DNA from 3 places in the Lelliottia sp. CFBP8978 genome. Region 3 is predicted to be linked to each of the others. Evidence: predicted binding sites of a transcription regulator. Region 3 holds the regulator's gene; each other region holds the start of a gene.
The links. Region 3 encodes PhoB, which activates phosphate uptake and scavenging genes when phosphate is short. Its sites were predicted from a motif close to CTGTCATAAAACTGNCNNAT; they were not measured.
Positions count from the first base shown of each region.

Region 1: the regulator PhoB is predicted to act here: its motif matches at 1,290-1,309, upstream of uvrB (excinuclease ABC subunit UvrB).
Region 2: the regulator PhoB is predicted to act here: its motif matches at 2,418-2,437, upstream of pstS (phosphate ABC transporter substrate-binding protein PstS).

Region 1 covers NZ_CM188253.1:1,402,870-1,407,120, forward strand. The annotation lists gene bioD (dethiobiotin synthase) at 1-124, shown strand, start outside; gene SOM82_RS06540 (ABC transporter ATP-binding protein) at 87-809, opposite strand; gene uvrB (excinuclease ABC subunit UvrB) at 1,562-3,577, shown strand; gene yvcK (uridine diphosphate-N-acetylglucosamine-binding protein YvcK) at 3,661-4,251, opposite strand, start outside.
Region 2 covers NZ_CM188253.1:4,476,008-4,480,258, forward strand. The annotation lists gene glmU (bifunctional UDP-N-acetylglucosamine diphosphorylase/glucosamine-1-phosphate N-acetyltransferase GlmU) at 1-151, shown strand, start outside; gene glmS (glutamine--fructose-6-phosphate transaminase (isomerizing)) at 375-2,204, shown strand; gene pstS (phosphate ABC transporter substrate-binding protein PstS) at 2,525-3,565, shown strand; gene pstC (phosphate ABC transporter permease PstC) at 3,643-4,251, shown strand, end outside.
Region 3 covers NZ_CM188253.1:1,003,450-1,007,700, forward strand. The annotation lists gene sbcC (exonuclease subunit SbcC) at 1-349, opposite strand, end outside; gene sbcD (exonuclease subunit SbcD) at 346-1,551, opposite strand; gene phoB (phosphate response regulator transcription factor PhoB) at 1,856-2,545, shown strand; gene phoR (phosphate regulon sensor histidine kinase PhoR) at 2,567-3,862, shown strand.

The DNA of each region.
Region 1 (4,251 bases), 400 kb from region 3:
AAGAGTCCTTCCTGCGCCGTTTCTGGGAGAAATCCCCTGGCTTGAAGAGGGGGTTGAACACGCCCAAACCGGGCAATACCTGGATCTCAATGCCTTGCTTCCAGCGACAGCCAGTGCGCAATAAGCTCGTCATCCAGCTCGTTAACGTGGCCCTGGGCCACGTTACGCCCCCGATAGAGAACGCAAAACCGATCGGCAACGCGGCGAATAAACGACAGCTGTTGCTCCGCCAGCAGCACGGTCATCCCCAGATCCCGGTTTAAACGCTGCAGCAGTTGCCCCAGTTTGTGCGCAAAGGTCTGGCCCGTGCCCTGTAACGGTTCATCCAGAATCAGCAGCCGGGGGCGACAGATGAGCGCATTGGCCAGCGCCAGCTGGTATTGCTCATCGGGAGACATTCCGTTAGCACGCGAGTGGCGCAGCGGCCAAAGCTGCGGAAACAGATCATAGATCTCACTGCTTGCGCCTGCATCAGGCGTGCCTTTCGCTCTCATCGCCACGTGCAGATTCTCCTCAACGGTAAGCTGCGAGAAAATCCGCCTGTCCTGCGACACATAGCCTATCCCTGGCATCGGGTGCTGCTCCGGCGCGACGCTGAGCAAATCACGCGGTGGCGCGCCCGCCTCGTGCCAGATAATGGTGCCGCTCTCGATCGGCAACTGCCCGGTGATGCAGTTTATGAGGGTCGTTTTCCCCATACCGGGCAGCCCGATAACACCCGTACACATCCCTGGCGGTAAATCCAGATCGACATTCCACAGGGTGTGCTGGCTGCCATAAAACTGATTCACTGCGCGCAGACTTAACATATCTCTCTCCTTAAAAGGCGTAATGGGCGACACGCCAGAAAGAATCTGCAAAACCCCTGCCAGATACGACAAGTTGATTAAATAAGCGGTTTTTTTCAGACAATGTCACCTTTTCCATCCATGGCTGGAGCACATATGCACATCCGCAGTGCCCATCGGGGTGGATAGTGGTGCAGCGCCGCGAATCGCGAGAATGTGAGTAAGATCTCACCAGTCTCTTATGACCTGATGGACTGAGAAGGGTGAAAAAAGAGCGATAAATTTTTTTTAACCGGGCGCTGTGACAAAAACCGGGAATTTGCCGAGCGGCTATCTGCATGGGCTGGAAGCAGTTATCCACCATTCCTGTGGATAACCTTGTGTATTAGAGTTAGAAAACTGAAGGTAAGCGAGAGAATACGCGGCCTGCGCATGAATTGGTGCGAAACGCGGCTTTAAGAAATATCCGCTATTAATTAAATAGTTAGACAAAAGCAATCGCCGTCATGAAAGTGTCACCTGCCGCCACAAAACTATCATTACATGGCTTGACAAATGTTAAATGTGGAAATGTTCTGGGGATAAAAGGGAGGCGCCGGTGTTTTATCGTGCCAGAGGTAAAATTTTGACCCGTTTCGCACTTATTATTCGGATGTTCATCCAGATATCCGTACACGCCACTGGTTTTACATCCAGTATTTATTACTGGCAAATTTGGCCGTCGCGAGTAAAATTACACACCTGCCGCTTTTTCCGTCACCAGGTTGTTGCCCATGAGTAAACTGTTCAAACTGAATTCTGCCTTCCGTCCATCTGGCGATCAGCCGGAGGCGATTAAACGTCTGAAAGAGGGGCTGGAGGACGGGCTTGCGCATCAGACCCTGCTGGGTGTGACCGGCTCGGGCAAAACGTTTACCGTTGCCAATGTGATTGCAGATTTGCAGCGCCCTACTATGGTGCTTGCTCCTAACAAAACGCTGGCGGCGCAGCTGTATGGCGAGATGAAAGAGTTTTTCCCGGATAACGCCGTCGAGTATTTCGTCTCCTACTACGATTATTACCAGCCAGAAGCGTATGTCCCGAGCTCTGACACCTTTATCGAGAAAGACGCCTCGGTGAACGAACATATCGAGCAGATGCGCCTGTCGGCAACGAAAGCGCTGCTTGAGCGTCGGGATGTGATCGTGGTGGCCTCGGTTTCCGCCATTTACGGCCTGGGCGATCCGGATCTCTATCTGAAGATGATGCTGCACCTGACCAACGGGATGATCATCGATCAGCGCGCCATTTTACGTCGACTGGCGGAACTGCAATATGCGCGTAACGACCAGGCTTTCCAGCGCGGTACCTTCCGCGTGCGCGGTGAAGTGATCGACATCTTCCCGGCTGAGTCGGACGATTTGGCGCTGCGCGTTGAGCTGTTTGACGAGGAAGTCGAGCGCCTGTCGCTGTTCGATCCGTTAACCGGACACGTTGAGTCGGTGGTTCAGCGGTTCACCATCTACCCGAAAACGCACTACGTGACCCCGCGCGAGCGCATTGTTCAGGCGATGGAAGAGATCAAAGTGGAGCTGGCCGACCGGCGTAAAGTCCTGTTGGCTAACAACAAACTGCTTGAAGAACAGCGCCTGAGCCAGCGTACGCAGTTCGATCTTGAGATGATGAACGAGCTGGGCTACTGCTCGGGTATCGAAAACTACTCGCGCTATCTTTCGGGCCGTGGGCCCGGCGAGGCGCCACCGACGCTGTTTGACTATCTCCCGGCTGACGGGCTGCTGGTGGTGGACGAATCGCACGTCACCATTCCGCAAATCGGCGGGATGTATCGCGGCGACCGTGCGCGCAAAGAGACGCTGGTGGAGTACGGCTTCCGCCTGCCGTCGGCGCTCGATAACCGCCCGATGAAGTTCGAGGAGTTCGAGGCACTGGCCCCGCAAACCATCTATGTGTCGGCGACACCCGGCAACTACGAGCTTGAGAAATCCGGCGATGAGGTGATCGATCAGGTGGTGCGTCCCACTGGCCTGCTGGATCCGATTATCGAAGTGCGTCCGGTGGGCACACAGGTGGACGATTTGCTGTCGGAAATCCGCGCTCGCGCGTCGGTTAACGAGCGTGTGCTGGTCACCACGCTGACCAAGCGTATGGCAGAAGACTTGACCGAATATCTGGAAGAGCACGGTGAGCGCGTGCGCTATCTGCACTCGGATATCGACACCGTTGAGCGCATGGAGATCATCCGCGATTTGCGTCTTGGTGAATTTGACGTGCTGGTGGGGATTAACCTGTTGCGAGAAGGTCTGGACATGCCGGAAGTCTCGCTGGTGGCGATTCTGGATGCCGACAAAGAGGGCTTCCTGCGTTCAGAACGCTCGCTGATTCAGACCATTGGCCGTGCGGCGCGTAACATCAACGGGAAAGCCATTCTGTACGGCGATAAAATTACGGCGTCGATGGCCAAAGCGATCGGCGAAACAGAACGTCGTCGTGAGAAACAGCAGCAGTACAACGAAGAACACGGCATTACGCCGCAGGGCCTGAACAAGAAGGTGGTGGATATTCTGGCGCTGGGCCAGGGTCTGGCGAAAACCAAAGGCCGTGGAAAAGCGCGTCACCCGGTTGAGGCCGACGCGGTGGAAGTGCTGCTGACACCGAAAGCCCTGCAGCAGAAAATCCACGAGCTGGAAGGGCAGATGATGCAGCATGCCCAGAATCTGGAGTTTGAAGAGGCGGCGCAACTCCGCGATCAGCTGCATAAGCTGCGCGAGCTATTTATTGCGGCATCCTAGGAAAAGCAAAATGGCAGTCAAAGGCTGCCATTTTTAATGTTTCTGTGGGGCAGGGGGAGGGGATCAGAGTGCACCAGACACACCTATCCCAGCGCCTGAATTGCCTTCTCCAGCGCTAAACGCAGCAAATGTCGGTCATGACGATATTTGATATCGCTCGCTTCCAGCGGCTCCTGCACAACAATACGGCCTTCAATCCCCGAGACGTCAACATGGGGGCCAACCACCACGCCGTCGATAATCTTTTTACCCACGTACTGCTCCATCAGATCCAGCTTATCCGCAAGGGTCAGACTGGCAGCAGCAGGGCTGAGTTCGCGGCCCAGATTGCCGATATACACCATCGGAGCCGGCGTTCGACGCAGCGCCTGTGCCAGCTCTTTCACCAGCAGCAGCGGCATCAGACTGGTATAGAAACTGCCGGGGCCGATCAGAATTAAATCGGCTTCGCTGATGGCTTCAACCGCTTCGCGGGTGGCCGGAACGCTCGGATAGGTCATCAGCTCTTTTGGCGGCAGGATAAGCTGATCGATATTGACCTCGCCGTAAACTTCATGCCCTTCCGTGTCGATAGCCATTAAATCGACCGGTTGTTCTGACATAGGGATCAGGAATGCATCCACTTTTAGCAAGTTTCTGATTAAATTAATCGCCTCAAGAGGGCGGACGCTCAG
Region 2 (4,251 bases), 1.0 Mb from region 3:
GCAGCTGGTGGCGCCGGTCACGGTCGGCCACGGCGCAACTATCGCCGCCGGAACGACCGTGACGCGCGATGTGGCGGACAATGAGCTGGTGCTCAGCCGCGTACCGCAGGTTCACAAGCAAGGCTGGCGGCGTCCGGTGAAGAAGAAGTAAGTATTTCATCCCTCGCCCTTTTGGGAGAGGGACAGAGTGAGGGGATAACATAATCCCCCGCTCAAAGGCAGTACCTATAACAATATCCCCACTCTCTACAAGGCTCGGGGCGCCCGAAAAGGGCTTAGCCCGTCGAATTTTGCGCGGTAAAAGCGTGAAAACGAAGGGAAAATACAGATCAGCGACAACGCATGGCATAACGCCATAATCAGGAAATCTAACTATGTGTGGAATTGTTGGCGCAGTTGCGCAGCGTGATATTGCTGAAATCCTTCTCGAAGGACTACGTCGTCTGGAATACCGTGGCTACGACTCTGCCGGCCTGGCAGTGGTTGATGCAGAAGGGCATATGACCCGTCTGCGCCGTCTCGGTAAAGTGCAAATGCTCGCGCAAGCGGCGGAAGAAACGCCACTCCACGGCGGGACCGGTATTGCGCACACCCGCTGGGCGACGCATGGCGAACCCTCGGAAGGGAACGCACACCCGCATGTGTCTGAACACATCGTGGTCGTGCATAACGGCATTATCGAAAACCACGAACCGCTGCGCGAAGAGCTGAAAGCGCGTGGCTACACTTTTGTTTCTGAAACCGACACCGAAGTTATCGCGCATCTGGTTCACTGGGAACTGGCACAGGGCGGTACGCTGCGTGAAGCGGTGCTGCGCGCTATTCCACAGCTGCGTGGCGCATACGGTACGGTGATCATGGATTCCCGCGATCCGAGCACGCTGCTGGCAGCGCGTTCCGGTAGCCCGATGGTTATCGGTATGGGGATGGGCGAGAACTTTATCGCTTCCGATCAGCTGGCGCTGCTGCCGGTGACTCGTCGCTTTATCTTCCTGGAAGAGGGTGACATCGCAGAAGTGACACGTCGTAGCGTAACGGTATTCGATAAATCTGGCGCGCAAGTTAAGCGTCAGGAGATTGAGTCCAGTCTGCAATACGATGCGGGCGACAAAGGCGCGTATCGTCACTACATGCAGAAAGAGATTTACGAGCAGCCGAACGCGATCAAGAACACCCTGACCGGGCGTATCAGCCACGGCGAGGTGGATCTCAGCGAGCTGGGCGCTAACGCCAACGAAATGCTGGCCAACGTCGAGCATATTCAGATTGTGGCCTGCGGGACCTCTTACAACTCGGGGATGGTGTCGCGCTACTGGTTTGAAGCGCTGGCGGGCGTACCGTGCGATGTCGAAATCGCCTCGGAATTCCGCTATCGCAAATCCGCTGTGCGCCGCAACAGCCTGATGATCACGCTGTCTCAGTCCGGTGAAACAGCAGATACGCTGGCTGCGCTGCGTCTGTCTAAAGAGCTGGGCTACCTTGGCTCGCTGGCGATTTGTAATGTGCCGGGCTCTTCACTGGTGCGCGAATCCGATCTGGCGTTGATGACCAACGCCGGAACCGAAATCGGCGTGGCATCGACCAAAGCATTCACGACTCAGCTGACTGTGCTGTTGATGCTGGTGGCGAAACTGGCGCGTCTGAAAGGGCAAGATGCCTCTGTTGAGCATGATATCGTGCATGGTCTGCAGGCATTGCCGAGCCGCATCGAGCAGATGTTGTCGCAGGATAAGCGCATTGAAGCTCTGGCTGAAGATTTCTCGGATAAACACCACGCGCTGTTCCTTGGCCGCGGCGATCAGTACCCTATCGCGCTGGAAGGCGCGCTGAAGCTGAAAGAGATCTCGTATATTCATGCGGAAGCGTACGCTGCAGGTGAGCTGAAACACGGCCCACTGGCGTTGATTGATGCGGATATGCCGGTCATTGTGGTTGCACCGAACAACGAACTGCTGGAAAAACTGAAATCGAACATCGAAGAAGTGCGCGCCCGTGGCGGCCAGCTGTATGTCTTCGCCGATCAGGATGCCGGTTTCACCAGCAACGACAACATGCATATCATTGAGATGCCGCATGTAGAAGAAGTGATTGCCCCAATCTTCTATACCGTTCCGCTGCAGCTTTTGGCTTATCACGTCGCGCTGATCAAAGGCACCGACGTTGACCAGCCGCGTAACCTGGCGAAGTCTGTTACCGTCGAATAATCCCTTCAGGCTCCACCTTCGGGTGGAGCTTTTTTAACCCTTCCCGGCAGTTTTTTAATCAACTCACGCATTTTTATTTATGACAATCTGTCATCTTCAGCTACTTTTTTCAGTGTCACAGAAAGAAAATTTTTCTGAAAAGATATTGTCATAATTGAAGATAAGTCGCTGATTTTTAATTGTAATTTATCGAATCTTTAAGCTAAATTTCCCGTGTCATAAAACTGTCATAATTCGTACATTTATCTGTCACCTGTTTGTCCTATTTTGCTCATCGTAGCCACTCAAACAATGATTTACGAAATCTTGCAGGAGACATTATGAAAGTTATGCGTACCACTGTCGCAACTGTTGTCGCCGCGACCTTATCTCTGAGCGCTTTCTCTGTATTCGCAGAAGCAAGCCTGACTGGCGCTGGTGCAACCTTCCCTGCGCCGGTGTATGCCAAATGGGCTGATACTTACCAGAAAGAAACCGGTAACAAGGTTAACTATCAGGGTATCGGCTCCTCCGGTGGCGTTAAACAAATTACTGCAAATACCGTCGATTTCGGCGCATCAGACGCTCCGCTGTCTGATGACAAACTGGCTCAGGAAGGTCTGTTCCAGTTCCCGACCGTGATCGGTGGTGTTGTGCTGGCCGTGAATATCCCTGGTCTGAAATCTGGCGAACTGGTGCTGGATGGCAAAACGCTGGGCGATATCTATCTCGGCAAAATCAAAAAATGGGATGACGAAGCCATCACCAAACTGAACCCGGGTGTCAAACTGCCTTCGCAGAACATCGCTGTGGTTCGTCGCGCTGACGGCTCCGGCACCTCCTTCGTCTTCACCAGCTACCTGGCAAAAGTGAACGAAGAGTGGAAATCGAAAGTCGGTTCTGGCTCTACCGTGAACTGGCCGACCGGTCTGGGCGGTAAAGGTAACGACGGTATCGCCGCGTTCGTACAGCGTCTGCCTGGCTCAATCGGTTACGTAGAATATGCTTACGCTAAGCAGAACAATCTCGCGTACACAAAACTGATTTCTGCCGATGGCAAGCCAGTTAGCCCGACTGAAGAAAACTTTGCCAACGCTGCCAAAGGCGCAGACTGGAGCAAAACCTTCGCTCAGGACCTGACTAACCAGAAAGGCGACGATGCATGGCCAATTACGTCCACCACTTTCATCCTGGTCCACAAAGATCAGAAGAAACCAGAGCAAGGCGCTGAAGTGCTGAAGTTCTTCGACTGGGCGTACAAAAACGGTGGCAAACAGGCTAATGACCTGGACTACGCCAGCCTGCCGGACAGCGTCGTTGAGCAGATTCGTGCCGCATGGAAGACCAACGTCAAGGACAGCAGCGGTAAAGCGCTGTACTAACAAGATATTTTTGACGAAGATGGCGGGTGATTTCATCCGCCCTTATTCGTAAAACGTATTTAACAGAAGAGTGATTTATGGCTGCAACCAAGCCTGCTATTAGCCCTCCGGGTAAACATGGTGACAAGATTTTCAGCGCGCTGGTCAGACTGGCAGCGCTGATTGTGCTATTGCTGCTCGGCGGCATTATCGTGTCCCTGATTTTCTCCTCCTGGCCGAGCATCCAGAAATTCGGTTTTGCTTTCCTGTGGACCAAAGAGTGGGATGCGCCAAACGATATCTACGGTGCGCTGGTGCCAATTTACGGCACGCTGGTGACTTCGTTTATCGCGCTGCTGATTGCTGTCCCGGTCAGCTTTGGTATCGCACTGTTCCTGACGGAACTGGCGCCTGGCTGGTTAAGACGCCCGCTGGGTATTGCGATTGAACTGCTGGCAGCCATTCCCAGTATCGTATACGGCATGTGGGGCCTGTTTATCTTTGCTCCGCTGTTTGCAACCTACTTCCAGGAACCGGTGGGCAATGTCCTCTCCAATATTCCGTTTGTCGGCGCGCTGTTCTCTGGTCCGGCGTTCGGGATTGGTATTCTGGCTGCGGGCGTGATCCTCGCCATCATGATTATTCCGTACATTGCGGCGGTCATGCGCGATGTCTTCGAACAAACCCCGGTGATGATGAAAGAGTCG
Region 3 (4,251 bases):
CTAGTTCCACACGGGGCGCCTGTAGATTTCCGTCTGGCTGATTCCGCGCGCGATTCTGGCTCCAGAATGCGCGATAAGCGATGCCTTTTACTTCGAATTCCACTTCCGCCAGACACTCGGCGGTGTCGCGCGTCATTAAGTCATTTTGGGCCTGCGAGACTTTCTCCAGCCGCGGCGTCTCGTGATAAAGCGCCAGGCAAATCGCATCGAGCAGAGTGGTTTTCCCCGCGCCAGTAGCCCCTGTAATGGCAAAGAGTCCATTGCTGGCGAACGGTTCAGCGGTAAAGTCGATTTTCCATTCACCCTTCAGGGAGTTGAGGTTTTTGAGACGCAAGCTGAGAATTTTCATGCGTTTTCTTCCTCGTGAGTGAGCGCGTGCAACGTATCGGTAAACAGTTCGTTGAGTCGGGTACGTTGAGCGTCGTCGATCTCCTCTTGCGCCAGCCGGCGTTCAAACACCTCTTCGACTTTCAGCTCGCTCAGGGTTTCTCGTTGTGCGCTGAGAAGAATTTTCTCGCGCTGTTCCCGGCTGCGGCGTACCAGCAATACTTCCACCGGCAGATCTTCCGTCAGCGCCTGAATCTTGCGCTGCATATCGTGGAGATAGCCATCGGTCGTGATTTCGATATCCAGCCAGACAGGAGGCGTTTGTTGCACATCACGCCACTGTTCAAGCTGCTGTGAGAGGCTCGCCAGATCCCCTTTTAATACCGCCAGAGGCTGGGTGACGGGCACGTTCAGCGTCTCTACTGCGCTGAGTTTGCCGTCGGTAAAACTCACCAGATGGACGCTTTTTGCCTTTCCGGTCTCATCAAAGCTTAAGGAGATCGGTGAGCCGCAGTAGCGAATGTGTTCGCAGCCGCCAATGATTTGCGCGCGGTGAATATGGCCGAGGGCGATGTAGTCGGCAGGCGGGAAATTTTGCGCCGGAAAAGCATCCAGCGTACCAATATAGATATCGCGCACGGCGTCACTTTTGCTGGCGCCTACGGTGGTCAGATGGCCGGTAGCGATGACTGGCAGAGCGGCGTCACCGCGCAGGGCGCAGGCATCCGTGTACTGTTGGTGATAATAGTCGGTGATGGCCTGCAGCAGGACCTGCTGCTTTTCGCCGCCTGACAGGCCAGCCTGGCTCTGGACGATATCGCGCGGGCGCAGGAACGGGATGGGGCATAGCACCGCCCCCGGCGTGCCATCGCGTTTTTTGAGGATTTGCGGTGCATGTCCGGCATTTGCCACTACAGTGGTATTCAGAAAGGCAAGAATGTCGCGGGACTCATTGAGCGTGGCAACCGAGTCATGGTTGCCCGCGACGATCACCAGATGGCAGCCGGTTTGCTGTAAATTGACCACGAAGCGGTTATAGAGTTCTCGCGCATAACTCGGCGGCGATCCGGTATCGAAAATATCTCCGGCAACGATAATCGTATCCACCTGCTGAGACTGCGCCGTTTCCAGCAGCCAGTTCAGAAACGCTTCGTGTTCGGCAGCGCGACTTTTACTGTAAAAGTTTTGACCCAGATGCCAGTCCGAGGTGTGGAGTATGCGCATAACAGTTCCATGGCAAAAAAAGATGGAGTGGATTATACACTTCATCCATCACGCTGCCTCTGCGTTGGCTGCTTCTGTTCATTCGAGTCTCAGGCTCAGACCGGCAATCACTACCCCGGGACTTGCCGCTTTGAGACAAGTTGAATGATTTTGGACGTATGGACGTGGAGAGGCAGAAATTAACTGCTGTAATAAAACAACAGTTTGCCATTGATGGTGGTAATGTTTTTCATAAATCTGTCATAAATCTGACGCATAATGACGCCGCATTACCCACTCATACCTTAATCAGACAGGGCAAAGTATGGCGAGACGTATTCTGGTCGTAGAAGATGAAGCTCCGATTCGCGAAATGGTGTGCTTCGTGCTGGAACAAAATGGTTTCCAGCCGGTTGAAGCCGAAGATTATGACAGCGCGGTGAATCAACTGAACGAACCCTGGCCCGATTTGATTTTGCTGGACTGGATGTTGCCAGGCGGATCCGGACTGCAATTTATCAAGCACATTAAGCGTGAGGCGATGACCCGCGATATCCCGGTTGTCATGTTGACCGCCCGTGGTGAAGAAGAGGATCGCGTTCGCGGTCTGGAAACGGGGGCAGATGATTACATCACCAAGCCTTTCTCACCGAAAGAACTGGTGGCGCGTATTAAAGCCGTCATGCGCCGTATTTCACCGATGGCGGTGGAAGAGGTGATCGAAATGCAGGGCCTGAGCCTTGACCCGACGTCACATCGCGTGATGACGGGCGAAAATCCTCTCGATATGGGACCGACCGAATTTAAACTGTTGCACTTCTTTATGACTCACCCGGAACGCGTGTACAGCCGCGAGCAGCTGCTGAATAACGTCTGGGGAACCAACGTCTATGTCGAAGACCGGACGGTAGATGTGCATATTCGCCGCTTGCGCAAAGCGCTGGAACACAGCGGCCACGATCGCATGGTGCAAACGGTTCGCGGCACGGGTTATCGTTTTTCGACCCGTTTCTGAACAATGACAGGAGTGTGACGCGTGCTGGAACGTCTGTCATGGAAAAGGCTCGTTTTTGAACTGATTTTAAGCTGTATCCCGGCCTTCATTTTGGGGGCTGTTTTTGGTTATCTGCCGTGGTTTTTACTGGCGGCAGTGACCGGGCTACTGATCTGGCATTTCTGGAATTTACTGCGTCTTTCCTGGTGGCTGTGGGTTGATCGCAGTATGACACCGCCGCCCGGAAGCGGCAGCTGGGAGCCGTTGCTGTACGGCTTGCATCAGATGCAGATGCGTAATAAAAAGCGCCGTCGTGAGCTTGGAAGCCTGATTAAACGCTTTCGTAGCGGGGCGGAATCACTGCCGGATGCGGTGATTCTGACCACCGAAGAAGGGACCATTTTCTGGTGTAATGGACTGGCACAACAGCTGCTTGGGCTTCGCTGGCCGGACGACAACGGGCAAAATATCCTTAACCTTCTGCGTTACCCTGAATTCACGCATTATTTGAAAAAGCGTGACTTTACTCGCCCCCATAATCTGATACTGAACAATAGCCGTCATCTTGAGATCCGCGTCATGCCTTACAGCGATAAGCAGTGGCTGATGGTGGCGCGGGACGTTACCCAAATGCACCAGCTTGAAGGGGCAAGACGGAACTTCTTTGCCAATGTCAGCCATGAGTTGCGTACCCCGCTGACCGTGCTTCAGGGGTATCTGGAGATGATGCAGGAGCAGACGCTGGAAGGCGCGCCGCGTGATAAAGCGTTGCATACCATGCGCGAGCAGACCCATCGCATGGAAGGGCTGGTGAAGCAGTTGCTTACCCTGTCGAAAATTGAGGCCGCGCCGACGCTGGCCCTGAATGAAACCATTGACGTGCCGATGATGCTACGGGTCGTTGAGCGTGAAGCTCAGACGTTGAGCCATAAAAAGCATGAATTCACGTTCGAGGTGGACAATGGCCTGAAAGTGCTTGGCAGCGAAGATGAACTGCGCAGCGCGATCTCAAACCTGGTCTACAACGCCGTTAACCATACGCCGGAAGGGACGCACATCGTGGTGCGCTGGCAGGCCGTTCCGACGGGAGCGGAATTTAGCGTCGAGGATAACGGGCCGGGCATTGGCCCTGAACACATTCCTCGTCTGACAGAACGATTTTATCGCGTAGATAAAGCCCGTTCACGCCAGACGGGCGGTAGCGGTCTGGGGCTGGCGATTGTGAAGCATGCCGTTCATCATCACGAAAGTCGTCTCGATATTCAAAGTACGCCGGGTCAGGGCACGCGTTTCAGTTTTGTTATCCCGCAACGATTAATTGCCAAAAAAAGTCTCTGATAGCGACGGTGTCAGTTTAACTTTCCACAGGCCAGCCTTTGCTGGCCTGTTTGCTTTGCAGTCAAGCGAAACGCGGGTGAATTTTATACGGTTGTTGCTTTTTTGTTCGCATGATTAGCCATGAGTTTTTCTTATACTTAGAGGATTGTTCTGGTCTGAATTTTCATGCTGGCATATTGTTCTGGTTTTAAGATCCCTCCTTGCCTTTAAACGTTATAAGCGTTTAAATTGCGCCCCATATACTGTCATACCGACTGTATTTGCGTGGTAAATCGAAAAACTATTCTTCGCCACGCCAGGACGGGAGCATATCCCGCTGAAATTGAGTCAATTTTCCGCTGTATCGTCCCATTTGGGATGGCGAAAATCTCAACGTTTTCAACACCACA